DNA from 4 places in the Pseudoduganella sp. HUAS MS19 genome. Region 1 is predicted to be linked to each of the others. Evidence: riboswitches for the same ligand, from Rfam matches in the RefSeq annotation. Region 1 holds a riboswitch; each other region holds the start of a gene.
What was found. Region 1 has a riboswitch for cobalamin ahead of ACWBU6_RS28130 (cobaltochelatase subunit CobN). Riboswitches for the same ligand answer to the same signal wherever they lie in the genome.

Region 1 (7,366 bases):
GCAGGCGCCCAGCGGCCCGCTGCCAAGCCACAGCAGCAGCGCCATGCCGCCTGCGCCGGCAAAGCCGCCCAGGCTGAACATGCCGTGGAAGCCCGACATCAGGGCGCCGCCGCTGGCCTTTTCGACCATCACCGCCTGCACGTTCATGGCCACGTCCATGGTGCCCAGCGCAGCACCAAACACGAACAGCACCAGCCCGAGCAGGATGGGGGTCGGCGCCAGCGCCAGGCCGGGCAGGGCCAGGCAGACCGCCAGCGCCGACCACAGCACCACCTTGCGGCAGCCAAAACGCGCCGCCAGCGCGCCGGTCAGCGGCATTGCCAGCAGCGAGCCGAGGCCGAGGCACAGCAGCAGCAGGCCGAGCGGGCCTTCCGCCAGCTGCAGGCGCTCCTTGGCATAGGGCACCAGCGGCGCCCAGGCGGACATGGCCAGGCCCGCCGTCAGGAAAGCCAGGCGGGTGGAGCGGCGGTGGCGGTGGTCGATGGTTTGGTTCATGGCTGAACATTCTAGCCGGGAATCGTTTCCAATGCCGGCGGCAGGCGTGTTCAGGGTGCGGTGGCCAGTTCGAGCGCACTGAGCCAGTGCATGGCCTGGCTGCGCGTTTCGCCGCACATCTCGGCCGAGGGCTGCAGGCCGGCGCAGAACGCCGGGCGCTCAGGCTGGCCGAAAATCTTGCAGCGTGCATCGTCTCCCAGTTGCACGCAACGCACCCCGGCCGGTTTGCCGTGCGGCATACCGGGAATCGGGGAAGTGATCGAGGGCGCCGTGCAGCAGGCGCCGCAGGCTGGGCGGCATTGGAAACTCATGATGGGGCGATATTTTACCGCGTCGGCCACCCCAGCCAGCGCATGGCCTGCTCGCGCGACTCGCCGCACACCGCTTCGTCGGCGCTGAATTGAACGCACACGAGGGGGCGTTCGGGCAAGCCATACAGCTTGCAGCGCCTGTGTGAATCGAGCTGGATGCAGGGCACGCCGGCCGGCTTGCCATCTGGCATGCCGGGGATCGGGCTGGAGATTGCGGGCGCCGTACAACAGGCGCCGCAGTGTGGACGGCACGGGATCGGGGTGCGGTTCACAGCCGTGTTTGCGGCGCTGCCTTGCTAGTGGATAACGTGGTGCGTGCGGCTGCCGAAGGCTTTCAGGGCATCGGACAGCGACACTTCGATCTGGCCCAGGTGGGCATCGGCCAGCACCCAAGGTTCGCCGTCCGCGGCATGGCGTTTGGCCACTTCGCGTTCGACCATGGCCGCCATGCGCTCGTGCAGCACTTGCTGGTAGCGCGGCGAATCCGGATTCCCAGCCTGGGCACGGGCATACATATCCGCCCCTTCCCACAGTTCCTGGATGCGCTCATCCCCAAGTCCGGAGGCGGCTGCCAGGACTTGTAATGTTGTCTTGTTATGCATTTTTACTCTCCCAGACACGTTCTTTGACGCGTACTTAGCAGTAAATACCTAATTCTCACGAATTACCAATCATTTCGCAGAAGTGGATCTTTATAACAACAGTCGTTATTTTTCTGGCTAGATTGTCCGCCCAGCGCCGTCTGCTAGAATGGCGCACGTTTATGTGATTGGTGCCTTCCTGCAAGCCTGCCGGGAGGTGAAACGGGAAGCCGGTGCCGCGCGGGATTGCCATCTTGCGCCAGTCCGGCGCAGCCCCCGCTGCTGTAAGCCGGACGAAACTGGCCAACGCCACTGTGCATCGCACGGGAAGGCCAGGCCAGCGGAGGATGAAGGCGAGCCAGAAGACCGGCCAGTCACCTTGATTGTGCGAAGCCCGGGGTGTGGTTTTGCGTGCTCGGAAATCCGCTGTGCCTACCATTACCTTTGCCCGGACCATCGCAGTCCTGCTTTGTGCATTCGCTTGCATGCCTGCCAATGCCGCCGTGCTGTTTGCCGTCGTCACCGAACGCGCTGCGCCTGTCGCCATCGAGGCGGCGCACCGCCACCTGGCGGCCCATCCGCGCGACCGCATCGTCCTGCGCACTGCGGCGCAGTGGATGGCGGCCGACGACAAGCAGGCCGCCCAGTGGCTGGCGCAGGCCGACAGCATCCTGGCGGTAGCGCTGTTTGGCGACCCGGCGCGGCGCCTGAAGGAAGCCTTGCCGCGCCACGCCCGTGCGCCAGCGACAGTGCTGGCCATGAACGGCGAGGCCACGCTCAGCCTGCTGTCGCGCGGGCGGCACGGCAACCTGCAAGGATTTTCGCCGGAAACGCTGCGCCAGCTGTCGACCGAGCAGCCGCCGCAAGCAGCGCTGCAGGCGGCCAGGGCGCGCCCCGCAGCGGCCCAGTGGCTGGCAGCCCGCCAGCTATGGCAAGCCGGTGGCCGCGACAACACGGCGGCCTTGTTCGCCCACTTGCTCGACCCGTCCGCCGCCCTGGCCGAACCGCTGCCGGAACCGGCACTGCGCCTGCGCGCCGGCCAGCGCGAACTGCACGATGCGGCAGCGTGGGGCAGGGCGGCGCAACTGGGCCTGCAGGCCCGCCCCACGGTGGTCGTGCTGGACCTGTCGAACATGGACGGCGCGGTGCCGGATGCCGTGTGCCGCCGGATCGAGCGCAACGGCCAGCAATGCGTGCAGGTGCTGCCGCGCTGGGGCGGCGCTTCGCGCGAGGCCCTGGAGCGCTTGCCGGAACTGATTGCGCCCGCCGTGCCGGCCGCCATGGTGGTGCTGCAGGACTTCGTCGTGGGTGCCGCCGAAGGACGCGAGGCCGTCAGCGGCGCGTTCAAGAAGCTCGACATTCCCTTGTTCAAGGCGATCCGCCTGTCCGACCGCACCGCCATGCAATGGCGCCTGTCGCCGGACGGCCTGCCGCCCGATTCGGTGCAGTACCGGGTGGCGCTGCCGGAGCTGCAGGGCATCGGCCAGCCTGTCGTGGTGGCCGCGCTGGGCGAGCCGCAGCGCGACAAGCTGACCGGCATCGAGAACCGCCCGCCGGTAGTGCTGGCGGCGGAAACGGAACGCCTGGCCGCACGCGTCGACCGCTGGCTGGCGCTGCGTGCCAAGCCGAACCGCGACAAGCGCGTGGCGCTGGTCTACTACAACCACCCGCCGGGCCGGCAGAACATCGGCGCCGACAACCTCGACGTGCCGGCTTCGCTGTTCGACATGCTGCACGCACTGAAGGACGCCGGCTACGCGGTCGGCGCATTGCCGGACTCGCCGCAAGCGCTGCTCGAGCGCATCATGGCGCACGGCGTCAACTTGCCGGAAGACCGCGGCGCCTTGCGCGAGCTGGCGCCTTCCGTGAACAGCGTCAGCGCAGCCGATTACGCGAAGTGGTTCGCGACGCTGCCGCCGCGCGTACGGGGCGAAATGAGCAATGGCCTGCTGGGGCGCCTGCATGCCGACGTGCTGGAAGCGGAAGCTGCCGGCGAATGGGTGCTGGGCCGCAAGCAGGCCGAAGTCGTGATCAAGGAATTGCAGCACCTGGTGGAAGGCGCCGGCCATCCGCAGCGCCAGGCGGCGATCCGCGACCTGGCCGCGCTGGCCGATGGCTATGCGGGCTGCCTGCAGGCCAGGGCGGCGCGCCGCTGTGCTGCGCTGGAGCCCTTGCGCCGCCGCGTGGCCGCCTACGGCATCGAAGGCCTGAAGGGCTGGGGCGCGGCGCCCGGCAAGATCATGGTCGAGGGCGGCAAGCTGCTGGTGCCGGGACTGGTGTTCGGCAACGTGTTCATCGGTCCGCAGCCGCCGCGCGGCTGGGAAGTCGATGAAGAACTGCTGCACGCCAACACCAGCGTGCCGCCGCCGCACCAGTACCTGGCCTTCTACCACTGGCTGCGTGACCGCTTCAAGGCCGATGCGCTGGTGCATGTCGGCCGCCATTCCACCTACGAGTTCTTGCCGGGCAAGGCGGTCGGCCTGTCGGGCGACGATTTTCCCAGCCTGATCGCGGGCGACCTGCCCGGCATTTATCCCTACATCGTGGACGGCGTCGGCGAAGGCACGCAAGCCAAGCGCCGCGGCCTGGCAGTGATGGTCGACCACCTGACTCCGCCATTGGCCTCGACGCCGCTGTATGACGAACTGCTGTCGCTGCGCCAGATAGTCGAGAGTTACGAGGCCGCCAGTTCGGAAACGCTGAAGGCAAAGGCGGCGCAGCTGATGCGCGAACGCGTGGTGGCCCTGAACCTGAAGGCGGAACTGGAGGCGTCGATGGCCGACGTGCTGGCCGTGCGCGGCATCGGCTTCGATGCCGCCGACGATGATCTGCTGGCGCACGAGGTCGGGCATTACCTGACCAAGCTGCAGGAAAAGTTCATGCCGCACGGCCTGCACATTTTCGGCCGCCCGTGGAAGCAGGAGTCCATCGAACTGATGCTGGAGTCGATGAAGAAGGGCGGTATCGACGATCCCGAGGTGGCGCGCAAGCTGGCCGCTTCGCCGCTGAATGAAATGCGCGGGCTGCTGGCAGGCCTGGACGGCCGCTTCATTGAACCGGGCAAGGGCAACGATCCCTTGCGTTCGCCGGAAGCGCTGCCTACCGGCCGCAACTTCCATGCGGTCGATGGCGATATCCTGCCGACCAGGATCGGCTACCAGATGGGCTCCAGCCTGGCGGCCAAGGCTGCCGCGCGCGAGCGCTCCGACGCCGGCAGCGAAGGCATCTTGCTGTGGGCATCCGACGCTGTGCGCGATGAAGGCGTGATGGTGGCTTTCGCGCTGGCCATGATGGGCGCCGAGCCGGTATGGAACGCGCGCGGCATCGTCAACGACGTGCGCCTGGTGCCGGGAGCTGTGCGGCGCGATGCGCTGGTGACCACCTCCGGCCTGTTTCGCGACCTGTACCCGAACCTGATCCGCCTGGTCGACCGCGCCGGGCGCATGTCGCTGGCCGCTTCCGCCGCCGGCATCGCCGAGCGGGAGCCGGCATTGCGCGAAGCCCTGGAGGCGGCACTGGCGCCCCTGGGCGGCAGCGCCGGCGGCGGCACAGGTGCGAGCGCCGCCTGGGGCCGCGAGCCCACAACGGGCAACCGCGTGGCGCGCGAATGGCTGGTGCGCGTGCGCGCCTTGCAGGCCGGCGGCATGCCGCCGGCCGAAGCCGGCCGCGCCGCCGCTCAGCGCATCTTCGGCAATGCCCCCGGCGCCTACGGCGCTGGCGTCAACCGCCTGACCGAACGCTCCGGGGCCTGGCGCGAGCGCGACGAAATCGGCAAGGCCTACCGCAACCGCATGGGCCATGCCTACGGCCTGGACGCCAGCGGCGAGTCGAGCCACGCCGCCTTCGACGTTGCGCTGGACGGCATCACGCGCACCTACCATGGCCGCGCCAGCAACCTGTACGGGCTGCTCGATAACAACGACGCCTTCGATTACCTGGGCGGCCTGTCGCTGGCCATCGAGAGCCGCACCGGCCGCGTGCCGGAGGCGCTGATCCTGCAGCACGCGCAGCCCGGGCGCGCCGATGTTGAACCGCTGGCCTCCGCCATGCTTGGCGAGCTGCGTGGCCGCTTCCTGAATCCGGCCTGGATCAAGCCCCTGATGGGGCAAGGCTACGCCGGCGCCCGCACCATGGGCCAGGAGTTCCTGGAGAACCTGTGGGGCTGGCAGGTCACGCGCCCGGACCTGGTGAAAAACTGGGCCTGGGATGAGGTGAAGTCGGTCTACTTCGACGACGCGCATCGCCTCGGCCTGCCGCAATTCCTTGGCCAGCGCCACAACGCGCACGCCAAGGCGCATATGCTGGCGATCTTCATGGTGGCGGCGGAAAAGGGCTTCTGGAAGACCGACGATGCCACCATCAGCAAAATGGGCGGCGAGCTGGCCCGCCTGGTCGCCGCCAATGGCCTGCCCGGCAGCGGCCATGCCGCGCCCGACCACCCGATGTGGCAATGGCTCTCGCCCCGGCTCGACCCTGCCGATGCGCAAGCCCTGGCGTCCACCCTTGCCAAGGCACGCGGCGACGAAGGCGCCACGGCCGCAGCGGCAGTCGGCGCGCTTGCGCGCAGCGCCGATGCGCCGGCCGGCTTCGCGGCGCCGGCTGACGGTGCCGGCACGGCCCTGCGAGGGCGCCCCACGGCGCACAGCGCCGGCGCTGCAGGCGGCGTGGTGCGGGCCGAGGCCCAGGCCGCGCCGCTGCGCGCTTACGAACTGCGCGGCCTGCCGGAAGACCGGCCGCAGTCTCCCGCCGAGCGCGCCATGAAGCTGCTTGCCCTGCTGGCCGCTGCCGCGGCCGGCATCGCGCTGTTCGCAGCAGGGCTGCTGCGCGGCAGCCAAACACCTATTTACAAAGGAGTACACCAATGATCGACAACCAAACCTACGCCTGGCTGCACGACGGCGTCAGTCTCCTCCTCGCACCGGCCCTGCTGGCCCTGCTGGCCGCTTGCGCCGTGGCGGCAGTTGAAGCAGGGATCGCCGCCGGCGAACGTTTCAGCGGCCTGAAAAAACTCCGTGAGGCCGGCAATGCCGCCCACATCCAGGCCCTTGCCCGCCACCGCCTCGAACGCGCCGACCTGCTGGCCCGCATCCCGCCGATGCTCGGCCTGATGGCCACGATCATCCCCCTTGGCCCCGGCCTGGCCGCGCTCGGCCAAGGCAACCCGGCGCAACTGGCAAGTGCCGTGACGGTCGCCTTCGACGCCACGGTGCTGGGCCTGGTGGCCGGCATCGCCGGCCTGGTCATCGGCAAGCTGCGCCGCCGCTGGTACGAAGAAGCGCTGGACGCCATGGAGCGCGCAGCATGAGCGACCAGGTCCATGGCAGCGCCGCCGCCCCGGCCCGCAAGCGCCTGCGCCTGTACCGCCACCTGGACTCGCGCTTCGACGACAGCGACGAAGACCCGCGCGCCAGCCTGGTCAACCTGGTCGACGTGATGCTGGTCTTCGCCTGCGGCCTGATCGCCGCCATTGCCGGCAGCCAGGACGCGCAGCGCCACAAGCCGGTGGAAAAGGGCCGCCAGATCGAGCGCCCGGCCGCCGGCGTCACGCAAGCGGGCAGCGGCTACGACCGGGTCGGCGAAGTCTTCCGCGACCCCAAGACTGGCCAGCTGGTGCTGATCGAGCCAGCGAAAAGCCAAGCAAGCGGCGCCAGGTAAGCCCCCATCCCTTCCTGCGTCTCGCGCTGCGGGGCGCTCACTAAGCCGTCAAGGCTCAAATTAGGTACTTGCCGCCATAGAAATTAGGTGGCAGTACCGATTCCCGTTTCCCTGCCCTGGCCCACTATGAACATACCGTCGCCCCAGGCATGTCCATGCTGCGGGCGGCGGAGCGGCAGGAAACTGTCATGTGGATAGGTTCCGTGCCGCCGACATCCGGTAAAATTATATAAAAAACAACAAACGGATTCAATCCGCTGTCAGGGGGCGGTCCGCCCATAGCTCTTTCGAACAGACCCGAATATTGACAAATTTTATATACTT
Region 2 (7,366 bases), 2.4 Mb from region 1:
CCTTAACCGAGTTTGAAGCTGCTGACCGCCAGCGCCCCCATGAAGCGGTCTTCGTGATATACCACCGCGGCGGCCGCCTCCTCGGCCGCACCCACCGCCACCATCAAAGGCAGCAGGTGCTCCTCGCGCGGATGCGCCAGGCGCGCGGCGGGCGCACCTTCCCATTGCAGCAGGCGCGCCGTGCGCGCGGCCGGCGCTGCCGCCATGGTCTCGCGCAGCCAGCCATCGAACAGGCGTGCAGCCTCGGCGCCGGCGGCATTGAAAGCGCGCAAGTTGTGGTAGCTCAGGCCGCTGCCGACAATCAGGATGCCTTCAGCGCGCAAGGGCCGCAGCAGGCGCCCGATTTCCAGGTGCTCGGCCGGATCCAGGCCATGGCGCAGCGAGAGCTGCACGATCGGTACATCGGCATGCGGGAAGGCGGGGTACATGGCGCTGAACGTGCCATGGTCGAAGCCGCGCTCCGCATCGAGCCTGGCGCGATCGCCCAGCAGTTCGATCACGCGCGCGGCCAGCGCCGGCGACCCGGGGGCGGGATATTCGATCTGGTAAGTATGCGGCGGGAAGCCGCCGTAATCGTAGATCATCGGCGGCCGGGCCGACGATGAAACGAGGAAGTCGCGTCCTTCCCAGTGTGCGGTGACAACGAGCAGGGCCCGGGGCTTGCCGCCGGCCTGGCGCGGCAGGTCACGCAGCGAGGCGTCCAGCTGGTCGTATGCGTTGCCGAACTGCTCGCGCATCCAGGGCCAGGGGCCGCCGCCGTGGGACAGGAAGAAGGTGGGCAGGGTAGTCATGCCCACCAATATACTCCGCTCAACGATTCGTTGCAGACAGCGTCATCAAGGCAAACAGTCGCGCCGCGCGCATCCACGCCATCGCCAGCACGATCAGCTGTGCCAGCAGGAAGCCGGCCAGCAGCAGCAAGCCATTGCTGCCCGCCAGGTTGATACGCGCCAGCGCGAACGCGCCGGCGGCCAGCAGGCCGGCCATCGTCAGCAGCAAGTAACTGCCCAGCATGGCGCCCGGGCGGCGCAGCAACAGCTTGAGCCCCCACCACCAGGCCTTGACCGCGGAGCTGCGGCGGCGATCGATCGCCAACTGGGCACGCCCGGCATCCAGCGTCAGGTTGGCCAGGGCCAGCAGCAGTACGCCTAGCGCGTTGGCGAACAGCGCCCACGCGTCGGCCTCCGATTCGAGCCTGGCCTTCTCGGCCATGTCCCGCGCAACATCGGCCACCGCGCCGCTGACCGCCAGCGCCAGGCCAAACGGCACGACAGCCCACACCAGCATGCGGAACATGCGCGGGTACTCGCTCACGCCGCCGGCGAACAGTTGGCCGAAGCTTGCAGTCTCCTGCGAGCGGCCCGCTGTGACGATCACTCCGGTCAGAAGCGGCGACAGCAGCAGGGTAAGCACCAGGGCGGCGATCCCGCCTGCCTGCAGCGCCAGCTTATTGCGCTTCAGTTCAGCCATGATGTCGGACAGCGCCAGCAGGTCCAGCGAGCTGGCCAGTTCCGGCGCATGCACCGACTGGTCGAGAATGCCGGACAGCGTGCTCCACATCGGCGCAGCGAGAAGCAGGGTGGGCAGCAGTGCGGCCACGAGCCAGGTCACCAGCAGCCGCCACTGCAGGGCGGCGCGGCTTGCGTTTTTCAGGTTGGCGGACAGTTTCATAGCGTTGCAATGAAGGAGATCAGGGTCTGGACGATGGCGGCGAAGGCGAAGCTCCAGCGGCGCGCGGCGCGGCCGTCTGGTTCGAGCGTGCGGCTGTCATCGAGCTTGTTGCCATCGAGGCGGTGCTTGCGGCCGGGATCGAGCTCGGCCGATACGGCCTTGGCTGGCTTGGTCCACTCGAAGGTTCGCCAGCGCTCTTCTCCGTCCCACAGCACGGCTTCGCTGCTGCCGTCGGCGAACTTGACGAGCAGGGTTTGCGGCACGTCGGCGCCGCGCCGGCGCACGGTCACCATGGTGTGGTAGGGGTAGGGCCCCTGATATTCCCTGGCATCCGGGTATTGCTCCTTCCATCCCTTGCGTTGCTTGTTTATCCGTTCCGCCACCTGCTCCGACGTCAGCTCGACGCGCTTGCCGTTCTCGACATGCACGCCTGGCTGCGGCAGCACTTCGGCACTGGTGAATTTGGCGATGCGGTCGTCGACCCGGCTCACGTTGTATACCTGCTGCGCAAACACCTGCTCCACCAGCTTGCGGTTGCCGCTTACGTCGCTCAATACCGCGCGGAAGTCGGCTACGCTCGGATGGCGGAATTTCCAGCGGCGGTAGTATTCCTTGAAAGCGCGTCCCATCACGTCCTTGCCCAACTGGGCTTCCAGGTCGTGCATGGCGGTCGCGGTGCGCGAATATACGGGACCCACACCCTGCAGGCGATGGAAGGCGCTGGCGCCCAGCGGATCCGCTGGCTCTTCGCGCGGGGTCATGGCGCGCTCAGCGTCCCAGACGTCAAAGCGCGGCGCAAATCCGAGCCTGCTGAGCAGGGGCGTGGTGGCATCGACCTTGCGGCCCAGGTCGGACAGCATGCGCGTGTTCCAGTACTGGTTCAGGCCTTCGTCCAGCATCGGTTCTTCGAACTCGTTGCTGGCGAGGATGCCGTAAAAATAACCGTGGCCGAACTCGTGGATCGTGACGAAATCGAGCTCGAAAGCGCTCAAGGTGCCGGGCGTGAGGTCCTTGTAAGCATCGGCAGTGAAGAAGGTCGGGTATTCCATGCCGGCCGCTTCGCGCGCATTGTAGGGAGGGATGACCACGGTGACCGTCTTGTAAGGGTAGGGGCCGAGCGTTTTCGAGAAGTAGTCCAGCGAATCCCTGGCGGCTTTCAGCACCGGCGCGGCGTTCGATGCGTATTCCGGCGGGAACAGCACGGTGATCTTTACCTGCGGGCTGCCCGCGCCGGTCCAGGTGCCGGTCAATGGCCTGGCGGTGCGGCTGTCCGCAGTCCAGGCAAAATCGTGCACGTCGCCTTGTACGAAGTGGTGGGTCAGCTTGCCGTCCTTTTCGGCCGGCGGGCCTTGCAGCTCGCCGGTGGCGCCCACGGTATAGCCTTTAGGTACGGTCAGTTTGACGTCGTAGCTGCCGAAGTCGGCATAGAACTCCGACTCGGCATGGAACTCGTGCGCATTCCAGCGTGCCTGCGTGGCGCCGCGCTCACCGGGCAATTCAAGGACGGCGATCTTGGGGAACCATTGCGCCACCAGGTGGAAGGTGCCGAAGTAGCCGGTGCGCGATACCACGCGCGGCAACTGGTCGAAAAAGCTGATGTCGAGCGTGGTGCTGGCGCCGGGCGCGACCGGCTGCGGCAGGTCCATGCGCACCACGGTGCGGTCGGTGGCGGGGCCGCCATCGGGCTGCACGAACTGCCACGCTACCTTGGCCCCGTTCTGCTGCACGCTGCGCAACGCGATGTAGCCCCATTCGCCGTCACTGGTATCGACGCCGGAGCGCAAGCCGGCGCCGCTCTTGCGCTGCTCGGTGAAGTAGGTGCTGCCGGGATTCTGGAAGGCGTTCAGGTACAGGTGCATGTACACGCTGCGTACCGGATTGCTGCTGCGGTTGCGCCAGGTCAGGCGCTGCTTGCCATCGATGGTGTGCTTGACGGGATCGAGGCTGGCCTCGATCTTGTAGTCAACCACGCGGTCCGACAGCGTGGCTTCCTGGCCGGTGCGCATGCCGCCCCACGCACCGGGGGCGCTGGGCGCGGTGACTGCGGCGGCGTTGCGCGGCGCCGTCGGTATCTCGGCTTGCGGTGCGGCGGCGCCGGCCAGCAGTGCGATGGCCGCGAGCGCGATGAAAGTACGCATGAGTCCCTCATAACAATTTGGCAACGCGTCACTATAGCCTAAGCAGCGTATAATGTGGGCGCCTTGGTGCCCGCCTCCTGTTCATGGAGGCAGTTAAACGGGAAACGCAATGTGCTGCCCCCGCAACGGTACGCAAGCGCCGTCCTCATGACGGCAGGCCGCGCCAGATAACCACTGCAGCTGCAGGAAGGTGGAACGGTCAGTCTTGCCAGCCCGGATACCGGCCAGGGAGGTGGAAGCGCACCCGCACAGGGATCGTCTTCCGTGGATTCCGGCTGCGGGGAGGCAGGCGGAAAATACTCATTCAAAAAGTCATGACCTTCATCACCTCGCGCTGCGCGCTTGCCGCAGCTGTTGCCCTGTGCTTTGCCGCAGCGGCCCAAGCCCAATCCAACACCGTTGTCGTTTCCGGTTCCCGCTTTGCCAGCGATCCATCGCTGCTGCCGATCGGCGCCACCACCATTACCGCGGCAGATATTCGCCGCGCCGGCGTATCCGACGTCAGCCAGGCGATCCGCAAGATCGGCGGCGTATACGGCCGCCAGAGCCTGACCGGCAGCCCCGACTTCGGCCTCGACCTGCGCGGCTTTGGCGCCAACAGCGACCAGAACGTGGTGATCGTGCTGGATGGCGTGCGCCTGAACGAGAACGAGCTGTCCAGTGCGACCCTGTCCACCATCCCGATCGATATGGTGGAGCGTATCGATATCATGCGCGGCGGCGCCAGCGTGCTGTATGGTGAAGGCGCGACCGGCGGCGTGATCCAGATCACCACCAGGCGCCCGCAGGCCGGTGCCCGCAGCGGCAATATGTTCACTGAGCTGGGCCAGTTCGACAGCGGCGAAGTGCGCGCCAGCGTGGTGCAGGGCTTCGACGATTTCGCCTTTGATGCTTCGGCCGGCCACCAGCGCTCCGACAACTATCGCGACAACAACGAGTTCAAGCAGTCGCGCTTCAACGGCGGCGTCAAGTTCCACACAGGCGTTGGCAGCTTCTCGCTGCGCGCCGATATCGCGCGCCAGGACCAGCGCTTCGCCGGCAGCCTGACGGAAGCGCAATTCAACGCCAACCCGCGCCAGACCCTGACCCCGAACGATTTCGGCAAGCTCGATAGCGAGCGCTACACAGCCGCCTGGGAACGCAAGATCGGCGCCTTCGACCTGGCGGCCGAGCTGTCGCACCGCAAGAAGGAAGCCAAAGCCACCTATTTCACCATGTTTGGCGTTTCCAGTTCGGCCTACGACACCGAGCAGACCCAGTTCTCGCCGCGCGTGCGCCACCTGGGCCAGTTCAACGGCGTGCTGAACGAACTGGTTGCCGGCTTTGACTTCGGCCGCTGGAACCGCGTCACCACTGCAACCTTCTCGGCCGCCGACGCCAAGCAGAAGAGCAAGGCCTTCTACGTGCGCGACGAGATGAAATTCACCGGTCGGCAACAGTTCCGCCTGTCCGCCGGTGTGCGCCGCGAACTGTTCGACAAGGACTCGGTCGATCCGATGCCATTCACCAGCGCCACGTACAGCGTCAAGCAAGCCAACAACGCCTGGGAAGTGCAGGGCAGCATGCTGGCCGCGCCAGGCCTGACCGCCTGGGCCAAGCTGGGCCAGAGCTACCGCGTTGCCAACTCCGACGAGAACGGCTTCACCCCGCAAGCCAACAAGCCGCTGGAAACCCAGAGCTCGCACGATGCTGAAATCGGCCTCGGTTACGCGCGGGGCGCCTTCAAGGCCGACGCGCGCATCTTCCGCCACAACCTGGACAACGAGATCTACTACGATCCGACCGCAGGCATGTTCGGCGCCAACACCAACCTGGCCCCGACCCAGCGCAAGGGCTTTGAACTGGACGGCAGCTACCGCTTCGCTCCGGCATGGCAGGTGCAGGGCCACTACCAGCAAGTGGAGGCCGAGTTCCGCTCCGGCCCTAACGCCGGGCGCGAGCTGGCGCTGGTACCGAAGAACATCCTGACCGTGCGCCTGGCATGGCTGCCTTCCGACGGCCAGAGCGCCGACATTGGCGTGCAGCGCGTGGGTAAGCAGCGTTATGGTGGCGACTTTGACAATAGCTGCGACGCCCGCATGCCGGCATATACCGTGGTCGATGGCCGCTACGCGCGCAGATTCGGCCAATGGGAGCTGGCGCTGACCGCGCTGAACATGTTCGACAAGGAGCACTTCAGCCAGGCGTTCAGCTGCCGCGCAGGCATTTATCCGAACAGCGGCCGCCAACTGAAAGTTTCGGCGCGCTACGACTTCTAAGCGCTTAAAGCTGGCTTAAAACCGCCCCGTTGGCGCCAATTTGGCCCACGGGGCTGATCACAGCGCGCAAAAAATGGTAATCTCGCGGCGTTTACCACTTACCCGTAAGGATGACCATGCGTTTGCTGCGACTGCTGATTGCTTCTGCCGCCCTGATGTTTACCGCCGCCGGCGCCTACGCCGCCGAGCCGAAACAAGGCGTTGACTATACGGTCCTTGACACCCCGGTGCGCACTGAAGCCCAGGGTAAAAAGGTCGAGGTGGTCGAGTTCTTCATGTACACCTGCCCGCACTGCAACGCGCTTGAGCCGCGCATCGCCGCCTGGGTCAAGCAGAACGCCGACAAGGTCCACTTCCGCCGCATTCACTTCGCCCGCGGCGAAAAGGACCCGCTGGCACGCGCATACGTGACCCTGGAAGCCATGGGCGCCACCGATGCCGCCAGCCAGAAGCTGTTCCATGCCATCCACGTTGAGCGCAAGCGCCTGATGCGTGAGGAAGACGTGACTGCCGTGGTGGTCAGCGCCGGCATCGACAAGGCCAAATATGAAAGCGTCTACAAATCCTTCAGCGTCGAGTCTAAAATGAAGCGCATGGAGAGTACCGTTGCCCAGTACAAGGTGGACAGCGCGCCGACCCTGGTGGTCGATGGCCGTTACGTGACCTCCCCGACCATGGCCGGCCGCCCGAATCAGCCGGAAGAGCAGTCCCAGGCCGCGGCGCTGGCGGTTGTCGACTACCTGGTCGCCAAGGTTGCAGCAAGCAAGAAGTAAGACATGGACGAACGTGAAGAAGGGGTGATGCGAGCATTCCGGGAATCGGCCCCTGACGAGGCCGGCCTGGTGCAGCGCACCTGGGTCAATCATCTGGCCTGGACGCTGGTTATCCTGCTGTCCGGGCTGGCGTTCTGGCTCGTCCTGGCGCTGGTGAATGCGGAAAACCAGCGCAATGCGCTGGCCAGCAAACAATGCCGCGACCAAGTCTTCAAGGAAGAGATCGACCGCCAGTGCATGCTGAGCGTGCAGTCGCGCGAGCACTGGTGGCAGCACCTGTACTACGCCATGAAACACACCAAGCCACAGAAATGAAAGTCGGGGTCAGCTCCGGCAATCGGACATTTTGCGAAGCAAAATGTCCGATTGCCGGAGCTGACCCCGACTTTTAATTAAGCGGTTACATCCAGGTTTGCGAGCTGGCGCTTGAACAGCTGTTCTTGTACGCGGATGTCGTCGCCGTTGTAGCCGTCGTAGGCGCGGGTGGTGCGCGACCAGACTTCCGGCATCACCTGTTCGATCAGGT
Region 3 (7,366 bases), 630 kb from region 1:
ACGCCGGCTTCGCGGCAGCGGTGTTTGATGTCGGCCAGCGTCCCGCGCAGGATCTTTTCCTCGCCCGGCCAACTGGCCTTGTGCACCACCAGCATTGGTGCGTCTTCCGGCCAGCCGGCTGCACGCAGCGCCGTTTCGACCTTGTACATCAGGGTGATCGACAGGAAGATGCATAAGGTGGTGCGGTGTGCAGCCAGGCTGGCCAGGTCCTCCCCTTCCGGCATGGGTGTGCGGCCCTCAACACGGGTGAAAATCACGCTTTGTGTCACCTCGGGCAGGGTCATGGATTCGCCGGCCGCAGCCATCGATGCCATGGCCGACGAAACGCCTGGTACCACGGCCCATTCAATGCCTTCGGCGCTGAGCGGGCGCGCCATCTCGATCAGGGCGCCGTACAGGCCGGGGTCGCCGGTCTGCAGCCGCACCACTGTGGCGTGGACGCGCGTCTGTTCGATCAGCCATGCCGTCATCTCTTCCAGCGTCATGTCCTTCGAGTCGCGGATGACGCAGCCTGGCGGCGCGTACAGTGTCGCGGCGCGGTCGACCAGCGAACCGGCAAACAGCACGGCGCCGGCTCGCGCGAGCAGCTTTTGTCCTTTTACTGTGATCAGTTCGGGATCGCCGGGACCGGCGCCGATAAACCAGACTTTGCCTGCAGGGCCGGTTGTCATGTCTGTAGTTCTCCTGTTTGTTCGTGGACTGGCTGCGCAGCGAGTGCCGCCAGGACGGCGTCAACGCTGCGCAGGGCCGGGCCGGCGGCAAGCAGGCCGTGCTTTGCCAGTTCGGCATGCAATGCCATTGCCTGCGGCAGGCGCTGGCCTGCGGCGCGTAACGCTTCACGCTGCAAAGCCAGCTGCTGCACTGGAGCAGAGGCGGTGCAGCGGCCTGTCGCCATCAAGTGAATCTCGTCGGCCCAGCGATAGGCGAAGTCGACGTCATGGGTGGACAGCACGATCGTGACGCCGCGTGCTGCCAGGCGGTTGAGCAATGCTTCAAGTTCGGCCTGCGTAGGCGCGTCCAGGCCCGCCATCGGTTCGTCCAGCAGCAGGACTTCCGGCTCCATGGCCAGGACGCCGGCGATGCAGGCGCGCTTCTTCTGGCCGAAGCTCAGGTGGTGCACGGGCCGGCGGCCGAAGCCTGCCAGCCCCACCGCATCGAGCGCCGCGGCCACGCGTGCGCGTACCGTGGCATCGTCGAGTCCGAGATTGAGCGGCCCGAATGCCACGTCTTCTTCGACCAGCGCACAGACCAGCTGGCGGTCCGGGTTCTGGAACACCAGGCCGACACGGCTTCGCAAGGCGTTCAAACCAGGACGGCTGTAGTCATAGGGCTGGCCGTGCCAGCGCAGGTTGCCGGCGGTCGGGCGCAGCAAGCCGTTCAAATGCAGGAGCAGCGTCGTTTTGCCGGCGCCATTGGCACCGAGCAGCGCGTGGCGGCCCCGCCGCAGCGTCAGGTTGCAGCCGCGCAGGCCGGAATTGCCGTCGGCGAACGCATGCTCCACTGCTTCCAGTCCTATCAAGGGAGTCATAGCCTGTCCCGCAAGGAAAATGCCAGCAGCAGCGCGCTCGCAACCAGCGACAGTGCGACATGGCGCCGTGCATGAGGGAAGGACGCAGGCAGGAAACGCAGGCCGCCCTGGAAGGCGCGTGCATCGGCTGCCATTTGCAGTGCCGTTGCACGCTGCCATACCTGCAATGCCACCTGTCCGGCCAGCAAGCCTGTCGACCGCCAGCGCTGGAGCAAGCCACGATGCCCGAGGCGCGCCGCCTGCGCAGTGCCGGCTTCACTCCATGCCTGGCGCAGGACGAACAGCATGCGGTAGCACAGCGCCATCAGGTCCAGCAGCAACGCGGGCATACGCAGACGCCGCATCAACGACAGCAAGTCTGGCAGTGGCGTAGCCAGCACCAGTCCGAGTACCGCAGCCAGTGTGGCGAGCGAGCGCAGTGCAATGTGCGCGACAGCCGGCAGCAGTTCCGGCGCCCAGCGCCAGCCGCCGCCGGCAGCAGGTGTGAACAACATCGTCAAACAGGACAATAGAAGGAAGCCGAGCGGAGCTGCCGCCACGGCAAAATAGCTGCGCACCGGCACGCGCGCGCCGGCAAGTGTGGCGAGCGTCGACAGCAGCGCGAGCACGGCCAGCGTGCCCGGGCTAAGGGCGATCAGGGCGGCAGCCACCCCCGCCAGCGCGAACAGCGCCTTGGCGGCCGGCGTGACGCCCTGCCAGCGGCAGGCGTAGGCCGCGCCATCAATTCGCATCAGTATCCCGCCCCGACGCTGGGTGCGCGCGCCGGCGCTCGCGCTCCCGCGCAACCGACATGCCGAGCCAGAAACCGATTACGCCCGCCCCTGCCGCCGCCTGAAGCGCAAACAGCAGCGACGCGATCTCGCCGCTCGGAGGTTCGAACGGCGGCGCAAACCAAGGCTGGTAGGCGGGTGCGATCGTGCTGATTGCCTGCTGCGCGCGCGCGTCCGCGCCGGCGAATGCTTCTTGCGCCGCGGCCCCCGGCTCCGCCGGCGGCACGGCAGCAAGCCACAGCGGCAACACCGTCAACAGGACGATGGTCCCCCACAGCAAGGCGGTACTCGCCTTCATGCCGCTTTTCCTTTCGCCAGCGCCATCACCGGGAGCGTGCGCAGCTCATGCGCATTGAAGCGCGCCATTGCATTCACCACCAGCACGGACAGCAAGCCCTCGCTGATAGCGATCGGCAGTTGCGTCAGGCCGAAGATGCCGGCGAACTTGGCGAACGAAGCGCCGATGCCGCCGACCGGATCGGGAAAGGCCCAGGCCAATTGGGCCGATGTTGTCAGGTAGGTCGCCAGGTCACCAATGCAGGCAGCCATGAACACTGCCATGGAACGCGACAGGCCCAAGGCGGCCGCCGTGCGAAACACGCCATAGCAAACGAACGGCCCAACGACCGCCATGGAAAACACATTGGCGCCGAGCGTCGTCACGCCGCCGTGCGCCAGCAGCAAGGCCTGGAACAGCAGCACGATGAAGCCCACCGGTACCATCGCAGCCGGCCCAAACAGCAGCGCGCCCAGTCCTACGCCGGTGGGATGCGAGCAGCTTCCCGTCACGGACGGCAGCTTCAGCGCCGACAGCAGGAAAGCAAAGGCCGCAGCCACGCCCAGCAGCATGCGCCGTTCCGGATGCAGCCGCAGGTCCCGCGACATGTTGCGCAAGCCCCAGGCCAGGAACGGAATGGAGACGGCTGCCCAGCCCAACGCATGCGCCGGGGGCAGGAAACCTTCCATGATGTGCATTCGAAACCTCCCGTCGAATGGTCAATGGGAGCACTTTCAGGGGAGAGCAAAAAAGACGGTCGACAAGGCGGGCGGACAAGACGCAGGAAGCCGGTCGACAGCGGCTTCCCTTCACCCCGGAGAATAGTGCTGGCAGTATCGGGCCGGTATTCTGGCTCGCCTTCATCCTCGTTCGGGCCTTCCCGCGCAAGCGCAGTGGCGTGTTTCCGAAGTCGTCAGGCTTACAGCAGCGGGGGCTGCACCGGAATGGCTGCATATGGCAGCGTCACCGGTTTCCCGTTTAACGCGCATCCAGGACAGGACGCGCGCACCCAATTGCCGAATAGTACATTAAAGAACTTGGCGGTGGCAAACCGCACCGTCCTAATAACTTTTATAAAAAAAGTCGCTCCTGACTAGCTTCCGCAGGGTTGAAGAAATCAGACAATCCCGGCGCACGATAGGTTTTACCCAAGCATTTCTCGCTATACTGCTCCCTCCAGGAAATTTCCAAGGGGCAACAATGGACGACACAATCGAACAGAACGAGAGCCTGCCAAAGCTCCCGGCGGCGCTCGCTGCGGCGGCGCTGCTGACCGCCTGCGGCGGCGGTGGCGGAGGCAGTGAAAGCGACGGCGGCAGCACTTCCCCGGTACCGCAGACCTTGGGCGAATCGATTGCCAGCGCCCAGGCCGCGCGCTTCCTCGCCCAGGCGTCGATGGGCGCAACGCGTGAACAGATGGCCAAGGTGCAGGCTGTCGGCTACAGCAAGTGGCTGGACGAGCAAATGGCAATGCCGGCATCGCAATCACGCTGGGACTGGCTGATGGCCAAGGGCTTCAACGCCATCGAGAACAAGAACAACCAGGCCGGTATCGACGCAGCGCTCTGGTTCAAGCTGCTGAAGTCCCCCGATACCCTGCGCCAGCGCGTGACGCTGGCCCTGTCCGAAATCGTTGTCGCTTCGCTGGACGGCTTTACCGGAGCCTGGCGCGCCTTCACCGGCGCCGCCTACATGGACCTCCTCGAGGCCAACGCCTTCGGCAATTACCGAACCTTGCTGCAGCAGGTCACACTGTCGACCGCCATGGGCGAGTACCTGACCTATCGCGGCAACGCCAAGGCCAATCCGAAGACCGGCTCCATGCCGGACGAGAATTACGCGCGCGAGATCCTGCAGCTCTTCACCATCGGCCTGGTGAAACTGAACCCGGACGGCACGGCAACCGAGCAGGAAACCTACACCCAGGCCGACATTTCCGGCCTGGCCCGCGTTTTCACCGGCTGGGACTCGGATCTCGCCGGCGGCACCAACGATACGCCGGACTACCGCAAGCGGCCGATGGTCCAGGTCGGAAGCAAATACGAGCCCGGCGAAAAAATCTTCCTCGGCACCACCATCGCCAGCGGCGTCGACGCCGCGACGGCCCTGAACAAGGCGCTCGACGCGATTTTCGCGCACCCTAACGTGGCGCCATTCGTTTCGAAGCAACTGATCCAGCGCCTGGTCACCAGCAACCCCGCACCAGCCTATGTGGCGCGCGTGGCCGCCGTCTTCGACAACAACGGCAGCGGCGTCAAAGGCGACCTGAAAGCAGTGATCAAGGCGATCCTGCTGGACCCGGAAGCACGTTCCGCATCGAGCCTGACCTCGTCCAGTTTCGGCAAGGTGCGCGAACCGATCCTGCGCTTTAGCGCCTGGGCGCGCGCTTACAGTGTTACTTCGCCAAGCGATGCCTGGGCCATCGGCAACACCAGCGAACCTGCGTTCCGCCTGGGGCAAAGCCCGCTGCGCTCGCCGAGCGTGTTCAACTTCTTCCGTCCCGGCTACGTGCCGCCGGCGCTGGGCGTGGTCGCGCCGGAGTTCCAGATCGTGAACGAAACCAGTGTGGTCGGCTATGCCAACTACATGCAAACCGCTATCAGCAAAGGCATCGGCGACGTGAAGGCCGACTATTCGACGCTGCTCCCCCTGGCCGACAACGTACCGGCGCTGATCGACGAGATCAACCTGGTTCTGGCGGCCGGCCAACTGGGTGTGGACACCGTCGCCCTGATCCGCAACGCCGTCACCGGCATGGCGACCGGCACTGACGCAGCGCGCGCCAACCGCGTGTACGCAGCGCTCACGCTGGTGATGGCATCCCCTGAATTCATTGTGCAGAAATAAAGGCTCCCACCATGACAAATCAAGCTTCGCGCCGCGCCTTCCTCAAGCGCGCATCGGCACTCGGCGTGGCAGGTGTGGCGGCGCCTTGGGCAATCAACCTGATGTCGATCGCCGAGGCGGCGGCAGCCACCGCAAGCGATTACAAGGCGCTGGTTTGCGTCTTCCTGTACGGCGGCAACGACTACGCCAACACAGTTGTGCCGTACGACAGCACCAGCTATGCGCTGTACCAGCAATTGCGCCCGACAATTGCCTATGCCCGCGACGCCCTGGCGGCTACGGCGCTGGCGCCATCGGTCCCGGTGCAGGACTCGTCCGGCGGGGCGCGCGAGTTCGCGCTCGCCCCGGCGCTGGCGCCCCTGGTCCCGATCTTCAACGCCGGCCACCTTGGCGTCATGCTGAACGTGGGCCCGCTGATCCAGCCCACCAGCAAAGCGCAATACCAGGCCAAATCCGTGCCGCTGCCGCCAAAACTGTTCTCGCACAACGACCAGCAATCGATCTGGCAATCGTCCGCGCCGGAAGGCTCGCGCACGGGCTGGGGTGGCCGGCTTGGCGACCTGTTCGAGTCCGGCAACGGCAACGCCACTTTCACCTGTGTTAACGTCTCCGGCAATGCGGTCTATATGGCAGGCAAGACGGCGGTGCAATACCAGGTGTCGTCCAATGGCTCGATGCAGTTCAATGGCCTGAAGTCGCCGCTGTTCGGCTCCTCCTCCGCCACCGAGGCATTGCGTACCTTGATCACTCAGCCGCGCACGCACGCGCTGGAGAACGAATACAACCGCGTGGCGCGCCGTTCGGTGGATGCCAACGCGGCACTGACTTCGGCCCTGGCTACGGCGCCCGCGCTGCAGACGGTGTTCCCGGCATCGAACTCGCTGGGCGACCAGCTGAAAATGGTCGCCCGCATGATCTCCGCCAACGGCAGCCTGGGCGCCAAGCGCCAGGTATTCTTTGTTTCGATGGGCGGCTTCGACACCCACGACAACCTGGCCACCGTCCATCCGGGCCTGATGGCCAAGCTGGGCGATGCCATGTCCGCCTTCTACCAAGCGACGGTGGAACTGGGCGTGTCCGACAAGGTGACCACCTTCACCGCCTCCGATTTCGGCCGCACGCTGGTGGCCAATAACGATGGTTCCGACCATGGCTGGGGCAGCATGCACTTCATGATGGGCGGCGCGGTCAAGGGCAAGCGCTTCTACGGCACCGCGCCGGCCGTGGCCAATAATGGTCCGGACGACGTGGGCCAGGGCCGCCTGCTGCCAAGCACTTCGGTCGACCAGTTCGCGGCCACCATGGGCAAATGGCTGGGCGCCAGCGACAGTGAACTGCTTACGCTGCTGCCGAACCTGTCCAACTACAGCACGCGCGATCTCGGCTTCCTGTAATGCCGCCGGTCCGATTGAATCGGACCACATGGTAAAGTAGTGGCGTTGAACCAACGTCATTACCTACCATGAGCAAAGCAAAGCCGGCACCCAAGCCGCAAGACCTGAAACTTGCGGATTTCCTGTGCTTCGCCATCTATTCGGCCAACCTCACCTTCGGCAAGGCCTACAAGCCCATCCTGGACATGCTGGGCCTGACCTATACCCAGTACATCACCATCATCGCGCTCTATGAAGAATCGGACCAGATGGTGAGTGAACTGGGCGAGAAGCTGTTCCTCGAATCGAACACGCTAACTCCTATCCTGAAAAAGCTCGAAGCTATGGGCTACGTTACGCGCCAGCGCAGTGCAGCCGATGAACGCCAGGTCCTGGTCAACCTGACCGGAGAGGGCCGCGCCCTGCGCGAACGCGCCTTCAACGCGGACCTCTCCGCGGCATGCGGCCTGACGGGCGACGAATTCGCCGAGACGCGCGACGCCGTGCTCAAACTGCGCAATAACCTGGCCAAGTCCCTGGACAGATAGCTTCAGGAGTGGCTGGTCTCCGC
Region 4 (7,366 bases), 2.3 Mb from region 1:
CTGCTCGCCGCGAATGTCCGTCATCGGCATGCCACTGCCGTTGGAAATGGCCATGACCAGTTCGGACGCATCGACGTTCCTGGAGAGCAGAAGAATTGCGAACAGCAAACAGCGCGTAAAGGAGATCGTGAAACGGTCGCGTTCAGCCAAGGTGCAGTACGTCAATTCAACCATCTAATCGATTCTTGCCCGCTGCAAGGGTTATCTGGATCAAGTATTCTTGATCGGCCTTTCAGGATGATAACCCCAAAGTTCGCCGTTCAGCCGTTCGGAAGCCGCCTGGAGGCCTCCGCTGGAAAGCTGGGCCGGGGAAACGCCATCCACGCGGTGGATGGCGTGTACCTGCGTCACAGCGGTGCGCCGCCGCCGTTCTCTGGACTATCTGTCGCACGGGCGGGCGGATCCGAGGCAACCTGCCTCAGGTCCTGCACCAGCTCGAGGGCTGGACCGCCGCCGTCAATGCCCTCGCGGCTGCCATGGCGTGCCGGAGCCGGCTCGCTGGCCTCGGAAATGGCCTGCAGCAGTTGCTGGGAAGGTGGGCCGGCATCGGTGGCCTCAGCTGCTCCTGTTGCGAATGAAGTGGCGTCGCGGCCACCAGCCTGCACCAGGCTGCCGCGCAAGCCGGCACCGGTCTGTTCATCTGTCTCGATGACGATACGCATGAATCGCTCCTTTCAGTTCAACACCGCATAACGCGCTTCGATGTTCACAGGCTCGGCGCTTACATTGCGAATGCTGATCCAGTAAGTAATATTGTTGGCATCGGCCCGCTCCACCTCGACATCCCAGTCGATCTGCGGCGAACCCGGGCGAGGCGAAGTCGGCACCACGTTCCACTTGACGTGCCAGGCCTGTGGCCAGTTGAAGGTAAACCAGCGGCGGGTGGCGCCCGCAGGAACTGAACCCGTGAATTGAACTCCAACTCTCATGATATGTTCTCCGAAAGATTTACCAACCCAGCACGGCGTAGCGGGCCTCAATATCGCATGGGGCGGCGCTGACGTTCGTAATCGTTATCCAGTACGTGATATACGCATCGGACGCCCGCTCCACCTGGACCTGCCATTTGATTTGCGGGCCACCCGGCCGCGGGGTCGTCGGGATAACTGTCCACAGCACATGCCAATGTGCCGGCCAGTTGTAGGTGAACCAGCGGCGGCTCGCGCCCGCAGGCAGGTTCCCGCGGAACTGGACACCGACCCAGGGCGTCACGCTGGCAGTCACCGCCCCCAGGATCTGGCGCAGGTTGGGACGATTGCCGATGCGCTGGCTGGCCGGGCGCGCCGGCGCATCTTGCTGGGGTGAGCCCGTGCTGCGCAAGATCTCCCGCGCCCGTGCCGGAGACAGGGGGATACGCCCGCGGGCGCGCAGTACGCCCTGCGTGCATGCGAGGGCGCCAACCACAATCGGGGAAGCGCTGGAGGTTCCGCTGAAGCGGTCGGTGTACCAGAGGTCCTGGTTTTCGCCGCCTTGCAGATCGCCATAACCGGTGGTGGTGACTTCGCGGCCCCAGCCCTGAGCGTCCACGCAGGCGCCGTAATTGGAGAATCCAAGGCGTGACCTGTCCGGACCATGGTCACGGCCATGGGTTCCAGGTGGCGGCGCCCCGGCGCCGACCACAATGGCGCCGCATTGGGGATTGCTGCGATTGAATGGGTTGGTCCAGGTTGCCGGGAAACCTGCTGGCCGGGTGTTATAAATGGCATCATCCAGGTTCTCGGCGCCGTTGCCTGCTGCCTCGACCACCAGGATGCCTTTGCTGCTGGCATACCGGATTGCTGCGAAATCATCCGGCCACCACTCGACGGCGACGTAGCCCAGTTGATCCAGCCGGCCCGCAAAGGCATAACGTGGTCCAGGCCGGTGGATTTCCAGCAGCATGATGTCGCCAGGACGCAGACGGTCGGCCGCGTTGCGGATTGCCGTTGCAGTCGGCATGGAGAAGGCAACCGCGCTGATGACCGCCTCCGGCGCAATGCCTGTGACGCCGATGGTGTTGCGGTCGCCGCTGATCTCACCCAGTACGGCCGTGCCGTGGTCGGTGTTGGTGGACCCGGTCCCGCCTACAATGCCGCCCTGGTTCAGGCGCAGGTCTTCATGGCTGAAGCGCCATCCCCACTCGAGGTCGATGACGTTCACGTTAGTGCCGCCCCCTCCGCCCAAGGTCCAGGCATAGCGAGCATCGATACCGCCAGGTGCGGGGTCGAGATAGCCTTGCCTGCCGCTGAAGTCTGCAGTCACCGGGGGCGCATCTTGCGCATCCGGCGTCATGGTATTCAGTTCTTCCCAGGTGACATCCAGCGCCGCATGCGCCAACTCGGCTGGCGGCTTGATGTAAGCGGCATTGACCGCAGGCTGCTTACGCAACTGTTCGGCCAGGTGCGCCATGCGGTCCTGCGGCACGTCGACCCGGTAATACACGGACAAGTCCGGCATCTCAGGACTGCCGTCCATTGCCGCCGGCGCTAATTGCCGCTCATGCAGTACCTTCTCTTCGTTGCCGAACAGCGGCTCCAGCACAATCTGCTCCGCTTCAAGCAAACGTGCCAGCGGCGACACGTCCGCGCTGGCGGCCGACTCGATACCATCCGGCCGGGAGCGCAGGGCAAAGCCAGGCTCAGCGACAACAATCAACTCCCACTCGCTTTTGAGCCTTTCCGGTACACTGCCATCGCCGGACGGTGGGCCGCCGGCTTGCTTGTTCCCTGCGATAAAACCACGATTCTTCTGCATTGCAGATCCTCCCCTTACTGTCGTGTTGCAGTCAATTTCAGGGCATCTCGTCGCGCGGCTTAAGGTAGGCTGATAGAACTCCAGGGGCTTGCTGCAACAAGCTGGCCGCGTGCGCGGCGGCCTCCTGATCCGGTATCTCCGCATAGAAGAAACCCGAGAGATCAGGATCGCTGCTGCCCGGGTGCATTGGTTGCAAGTCGAGTGCGAGTGCCGTCAGCGTACGTTTCAACTCCGGGGTGAATGACTGCGCATCACCACCAGGATTGACTTGCGAAATTGCCGGGGCGAGCTTGACGACTAATTGCATGGACCTCCTTTAAATGAAGTGGGGCGCGGGCGGCCAAGCGCCGACAGCACCAGTTCACTATAGGCTTCCATCCCAAGGAGATTCTCTTGAATTGTCACGGCTCCGCACCATCCGACGAAGCGGCATGGACAGTGCGGCGGGCAGGCGTTCTATCCGGGGCCGTGACTGATCAACAGGCGGTGCGGCCCCGCTCCGTGCTCGGACAGTTTGTCGGAAGGGTTGCGCAGTTGGCAGCGATCCAGGGACAAGCATCCACAGCCGATGCAATCGTCAAGCGTGTCCCGCAACTTCCGCAACTGCGCTATGCGCTCGTCCAGTTCACTCCGCCATGAGGCCGAAAGCCGTTCCCAGTCCGCACGGCCAGGCGCCGCCGATACGGGCAATGTGGCCAATGCCGACCGAATGTCGGCAAGGGATATGCCCACCCTTTGCGCGACGCGTATAAACGCCACGCGCCGCAGCACATCGCGCGAATACCGGCGCTGGTTGCCTTCGGTGCGGCAGCTGCTGATCAGACCCTTGGTCTCGTAGAAATGGAGGGTGGACACAGCGACGCCGCTACGGCGCGCCACCTCGCCGACCGACAGGTTGAGAGAGATACCAGCTTGCTCGTTCTTCATGTTCACACCCCCTTGACCTCAATTATACTTGAGGTTTTAGACTGCTTCTGTGGCGGGCATTTTGCGCGCATTCACCAGGAGTTATCTAAAGATGCAGAACCTGTACGGGGGCGTAGCGTGAACGTCCAATTCAAGCACACCATTGTCCGGCAAGACGACCAGCACAAGCCGGCAGATTTCCTTGCCAAGATCCTCGGGTTATCCGACCCGTCGCAACTTGGATCGATGCTCCTCGTTCACGCTCCAAATGAAGGCGCAGGCTCTTCCCTGCATTACGCATTTGTCGTGAGCGAAGAAGAATTCGATCAGGTACTCGCCCATACCCGTGATGAAGGGCTCGAATACTGCGCCGCCCGCGGCAAGCAGGACCAAGCGGGAGTCTGCCACCACAAAGGAGGCCGGGCGATATACATTGAAGCACCTGATGGCCATCTGCTCGAAGTCATGACCCAGGCTGGAAGCGAAGCGTGAAGCCCGGATCGTACCGAGGCTGCACATCGCTGCCCATCACCGCCCCGTATGGAACCACCATGATTCCCGTCATCTGCCTGTTGGCTTTGTCTTGCGCCCTGGAGCAATGAAATTTCCAGGAGTTTTTTTTTCTTGCCGGGTTATCCCTGTTTCCCTGTAAAATGCGCCGCAATACGTGAAAGGTGCCCTTCTGCTTGTCAGCCGAAGGGTGAAACGGGAAGCCGGTGACGCGTGAGGTTTTCATCTCGCGCCAGTCCGGCGCAGTCCCCGCTGCTGTAAGCCTGACGACTTTGACCAACCGCCACTGTGCACCGCACGGGAAGGCAAGGTCAGGGAAGGATGAGGGTAAGCCAGAAGACCGGCCAGTCACGATGAATGTCCAAAGCCCGGGGTGTGGCTTTGGACAGGAATGTATTTGCCGTTTTCCATTTTTATCGCTTAACAAAACTGCGCTCGGTCCGGGTGCGCGCTCGCGTTCGCAATGCGTGCGCTGTGCCGGCCGCAGCGCCGGTGCGTCACGCATTTACCTACTACAGAAATCCTTTCCATGTTGCCAATCCGTCCAGTCAATCGCCCCCTCCTTCACCCTGTCATAGCCGCCATCTCACTGCTTTCCACCGCCGGCGCCTGGGCCCAGCAAGCTGAGGTCATGCCAACCGTCACCGTGCAAGGCGTGGCGGAGTTTGAGGGGCTGGGACTGGGGCGCCAGGGCGCTACGGCCAGCCGATTGAACCTGGCAGTACAGGAATTGCCGGCAAGCGTAGCATTGCTCAGCGCAGACACGATGCAGGCGCGTGGCGACCTGCTGCTCAAAGACGCCATCACCCGTACAACCGGCCTGACGGACACCAGCTCGCCCGGGAACGGCGTCGCCTATTCTGCGCGCGGCTTCAGCGGCAACAGTTCCATCGCAATATTGGAGAACGGCCTGCGCCCGCAGGTAGGCTCTGGCACAGCCACCTACCCCGCCGATCCCTGGGGCTATGAATACATCGAAGTGCTGCGCGGTCCTGGTTCGGTCGTCCACGGCAGCGGCACTACCGGCGCGACCATCAATGCCGTGCGCAAGGCACCGCAGCGCGCCAGCAGCTACGAAGCGATGGCCGGGATCGGCGGCGGCAAGACCCTGCGAGGTGGCGTAGGCGCCACTGGCCCCCTAGGTGCAAAGGGAGCGTTCCGCATCGATGCCTATGCCGATCGCGGCGACGGGTTGGTCGATCGTGGCCAGTCCCGGCACGGGAAAGTCCTCTCGAGCATGACTTATGCGCTAACGCCCAACGTGGATTTCGACCTGTCGCTCGATCACCTGGAACAGGAACCGCAGCGCTACTTTGGCACACCACTCGTCAATGGCCGTATCCCGCGCGAACTTCGCGACCAGAACTACAACGTCGGCGACGCCGACATCTCGTTTCAGGATGACAAAGCTGTGGCGCGCCTGAGCTGGCGAATCAACCCGGCGTTGGCCGTGATCAATGAGCTCGCCTATCTGAAAGCGCGTCGCAACTGGCGCAATGCGGAAAACTATTTCTACGACACGCAGTCCCGGCTGGTCGAGCGGACTGACTATATCGCCATCCGGCATAACCAGGAACAGACTGGCAATCGTCTGGAAGCACGTTGGAGCGCAGGCGCCAACCGCGTAGTGGCAGGCTGGGAGGTGGCCACCATCGACTTCATGCATACCAATAACTCGCCTTACAGCGGTGCATCCACGGTGGCGCCGATCGGCTTCGAACCAGGCATGTTCGAGAGTCCGGATCCGCTACGCCCCAATTTCGCTACCGACACCACGACCAATGCACTGTACCTGGAGGAGGCCTATGCCATTAACCAGCGCCTGCTGCTGCTCGCTGGACTGCGCCACGACCGCTACAAGGTCAAGCGCGTCAGCCTGCTGGGCGCCCCTGGCTTTACCTCCCGGCTTCATTCGAATGCGGTACGCCTCGGCTTGACCTGGCATCTCGCGGCCGATACCGCACTGTATGGCCAGGTCAGCAGCGGCAGCGACCCGGTTTCCAGCTTGCTGTCGCTGAACCTGGCCAACAGCCGGTACAAGCTTACCAGCTCGCGCCAGGTCGAGGCAGGCCTCAAGCAGTCGCTGGCGAACGGGAAAGCTGAATGGACGGCGGCACTTTACCGCATCAGTAAGGACGACATCATCACCCGCGACCCGTCCCATCCAGCGCTGTCCATCCAAGGCGGATCGCAGTCATCACGCGGCGTTGAGCTCAGTTCCAGCCTGAACCTCGCACAGGAATGGCGCCTGGAAGCGAACCTGGCCTACACCGATGCGAAATTCGACCGCTTGCTTGAGGGCGGCAATGTCTCGCGCGCAGGCAAGCACCCGGCCGACGTGCCAAGGATCTCGTCCAATTTTTGGCTTAATTACCGCACCAGCGCCTGGCGCATGGCGATCGGCGCGCGCTATGTAGGCCAACGCTTCATCGACAACGACAACACGCAACTGCTGCCGGCGTATACGACGATGGATGCCTCACTTGGCTGGAACTTCAACCGCAACGTCCTGATGCAACTGAACATGCGCAATCTGACCGACAAGCTGTACGCCAGCACCTCGTACAGCGATAGCCAGTACCTGCTGGGCGATCGCCGTCACGCCGAGCTGACCGTCCAATGGCGCTACTGATCCTCAAAGCCATGGGATCGTGGAAACGTCAGCTGCACCTGCTGCACCGCTGGCTTGGAATAGGCATTGGCTCGCTGCTACTGGTGTGGTTCGGTTCCGGCATGGTGATGATGTACGTGCCTTATCCGGCACTCAGCGAGCAGGAGCGCATGGCATGGCTTTCACCGCTGGACCTTTCGCAGCTCAAGGTAGGTGCCTGGGACGCATGGCAATCCTCCGGCCAGGCCGGTGTTCCGGACGCGGTGAGGCTCAACACCGTGGCGGGCAGGCCAGCCTATCACTTCAGGCGCGATGGCCACTGGTCATCGGCCTGGGCAGACACCGGCAGCGCGCTGCACGCCACGCCGGAAATCGCCCGGGCCGCAGCCAGGACTGCGGCGCCTGCTGCGCAGGGCGTAACGGTGCAAGTAATTGATGGGGATCAGTGGTCATTTGGTTCCATCAGAATGCACCGTCCGCTATACCGGGTTGAGGCCGACGACCCGGCCGGCAGTGTGCTGTATGTATCCGGCCGCACTGGCGAACTGGTACGGGATACCACGCGCAATGAACGCGCCTGGAACTGGGCCGGCTCGGTCGTTCACT

Region 2: another riboswitch for cobalamin. It lies ahead of ACWBU6_RS09500 (TonB-dependent receptor); the one in region 1 lies ahead of ACWBU6_RS28130 (cobaltochelatase subunit CobN).
Region 3: another riboswitch for cobalamin. It lies ahead of ACWBU6_RS01555 (energy-coupling factor ABC transporter permease); the one in region 1 lies ahead of ACWBU6_RS28130 (cobaltochelatase subunit CobN).
Region 4: another riboswitch for cobalamin. It lies ahead of ACWBU6_RS17140 (TonB-dependent receptor); the one in region 1 lies ahead of ACWBU6_RS28130 (cobaltochelatase subunit CobN).

What each region holds. Positions count from the first base shown of each region.
Region 1 is NZ_CM132133.1:6,126,036-6,133,401, reverse strand. It holds gene ACWBU6_RS28150 (MFS transporter) at 1-495, opposite strand, end outside; gene ACWBU6_RS28145 (YkgJ family cysteine cluster protein) at 546-806, opposite strand; gene ACWBU6_RS28140 (YkgJ family cysteine cluster protein) at 821-1,078, opposite strand; gene ACWBU6_RS28135 (hypothetical protein) at 1,103-1,408, opposite strand; cobalamin riboswitch at 1,560-1,776, shown strand; gene ACWBU6_RS28130 (cobaltochelatase subunit CobN) at 1,816-6,252, shown strand; gene ACWBU6_RS28125 (MotA/TolQ/ExbB proton channel family protein) at 6,249-6,692, shown strand; gene ACWBU6_RS28120 (hypothetical protein) at 6,689-7,042, shown strand.
Region 2 is NZ_CM132133.1:2,066,092-2,073,457, forward strand. It holds gene ACWBU6_RS09485 (DODA-type extradiol aromatic ring-opening family dioxygenase) at 3-791, opposite strand; gene ACWBU6_RS09490 (hypothetical protein) at 811-1,671, opposite strand; gene ACWBU6_RS09495 (M1 family metallopeptidase) at 1,668-3,809, opposite strand; cobalamin riboswitch at 3,857-4,052, shown strand; gene ACWBU6_RS09500 (TonB-dependent receptor) at 4,124-6,067, shown strand; gene ACWBU6_RS09505 (thiol:disulfide interchange protein DsbA/DsbL) at 6,184-6,840, shown strand; gene ACWBU6_RS09510 (hypothetical protein) at 6,844-7,155, shown strand; gene ACWBU6_RS09515 (MarR family winged helix-turn-helix transcriptional regulator) at 7,233-7,366, opposite strand, start outside.
Region 3 is NZ_CM132133.1:333,709-341,074, reverse strand. It holds gene cobM (precorrin-4 C(11)-methyltransferase) at 1-671, opposite strand, end outside; gene ACWBU6_RS01570 (energy-coupling factor ABC transporter ATP-binding protein) at 668-1,528, opposite strand; gene cbiQ (cobalt ECF transporter T component CbiQ) at 1,525-2,259, opposite strand; gene ACWBU6_RS01560 (energy-coupling factor ABC transporter substrate-binding protein) at 2,249-2,596, opposite strand; gene ACWBU6_RS01555 (energy-coupling factor ABC transporter permease) at 2,593-3,273, opposite strand; cobalamin riboswitch at 3,398-3,601, opposite strand; gene ACWBU6_RS01550 (DUF1800 domain-containing protein) at 3,776-5,422, shown strand; gene ACWBU6_RS01545 (DUF1501 domain-containing protein) at 5,434-6,816, shown strand; gene ACWBU6_RS01540 (MarR family winged helix-turn-helix transcriptional regulator) at 6,885-7,343, shown strand.
Region 4 is NZ_CM132133.1:3,788,852-3,796,217, forward strand. It holds gene ACWBU6_RS17105 (substrate-binding periplasmic protein) at 1-174, opposite strand, end outside; gene ACWBU6_RS17110 (hypothetical protein) at 348-662, opposite strand; gene ACWBU6_RS17115 (hypothetical protein) at 675-929, opposite strand; gene ACWBU6_RS17120 (S8 family peptidase) at 949-2,733, opposite strand; gene ACWBU6_RS17125 (hypothetical protein) at 2,771-3,040, opposite strand; gene soxR (redox-sensitive transcriptional activator SoxR) at 3,190-3,660, opposite strand; gene ACWBU6_RS17135 (VOC family protein) at 3,778-4,131, shown strand; cobalamin riboswitch at 4,295-4,512, shown strand; gene ACWBU6_RS17140 (TonB-dependent receptor) at 4,781-6,781, shown strand; gene ACWBU6_RS17145 (PepSY domain-containing protein) at 6,769-7,366, shown strand, end outside.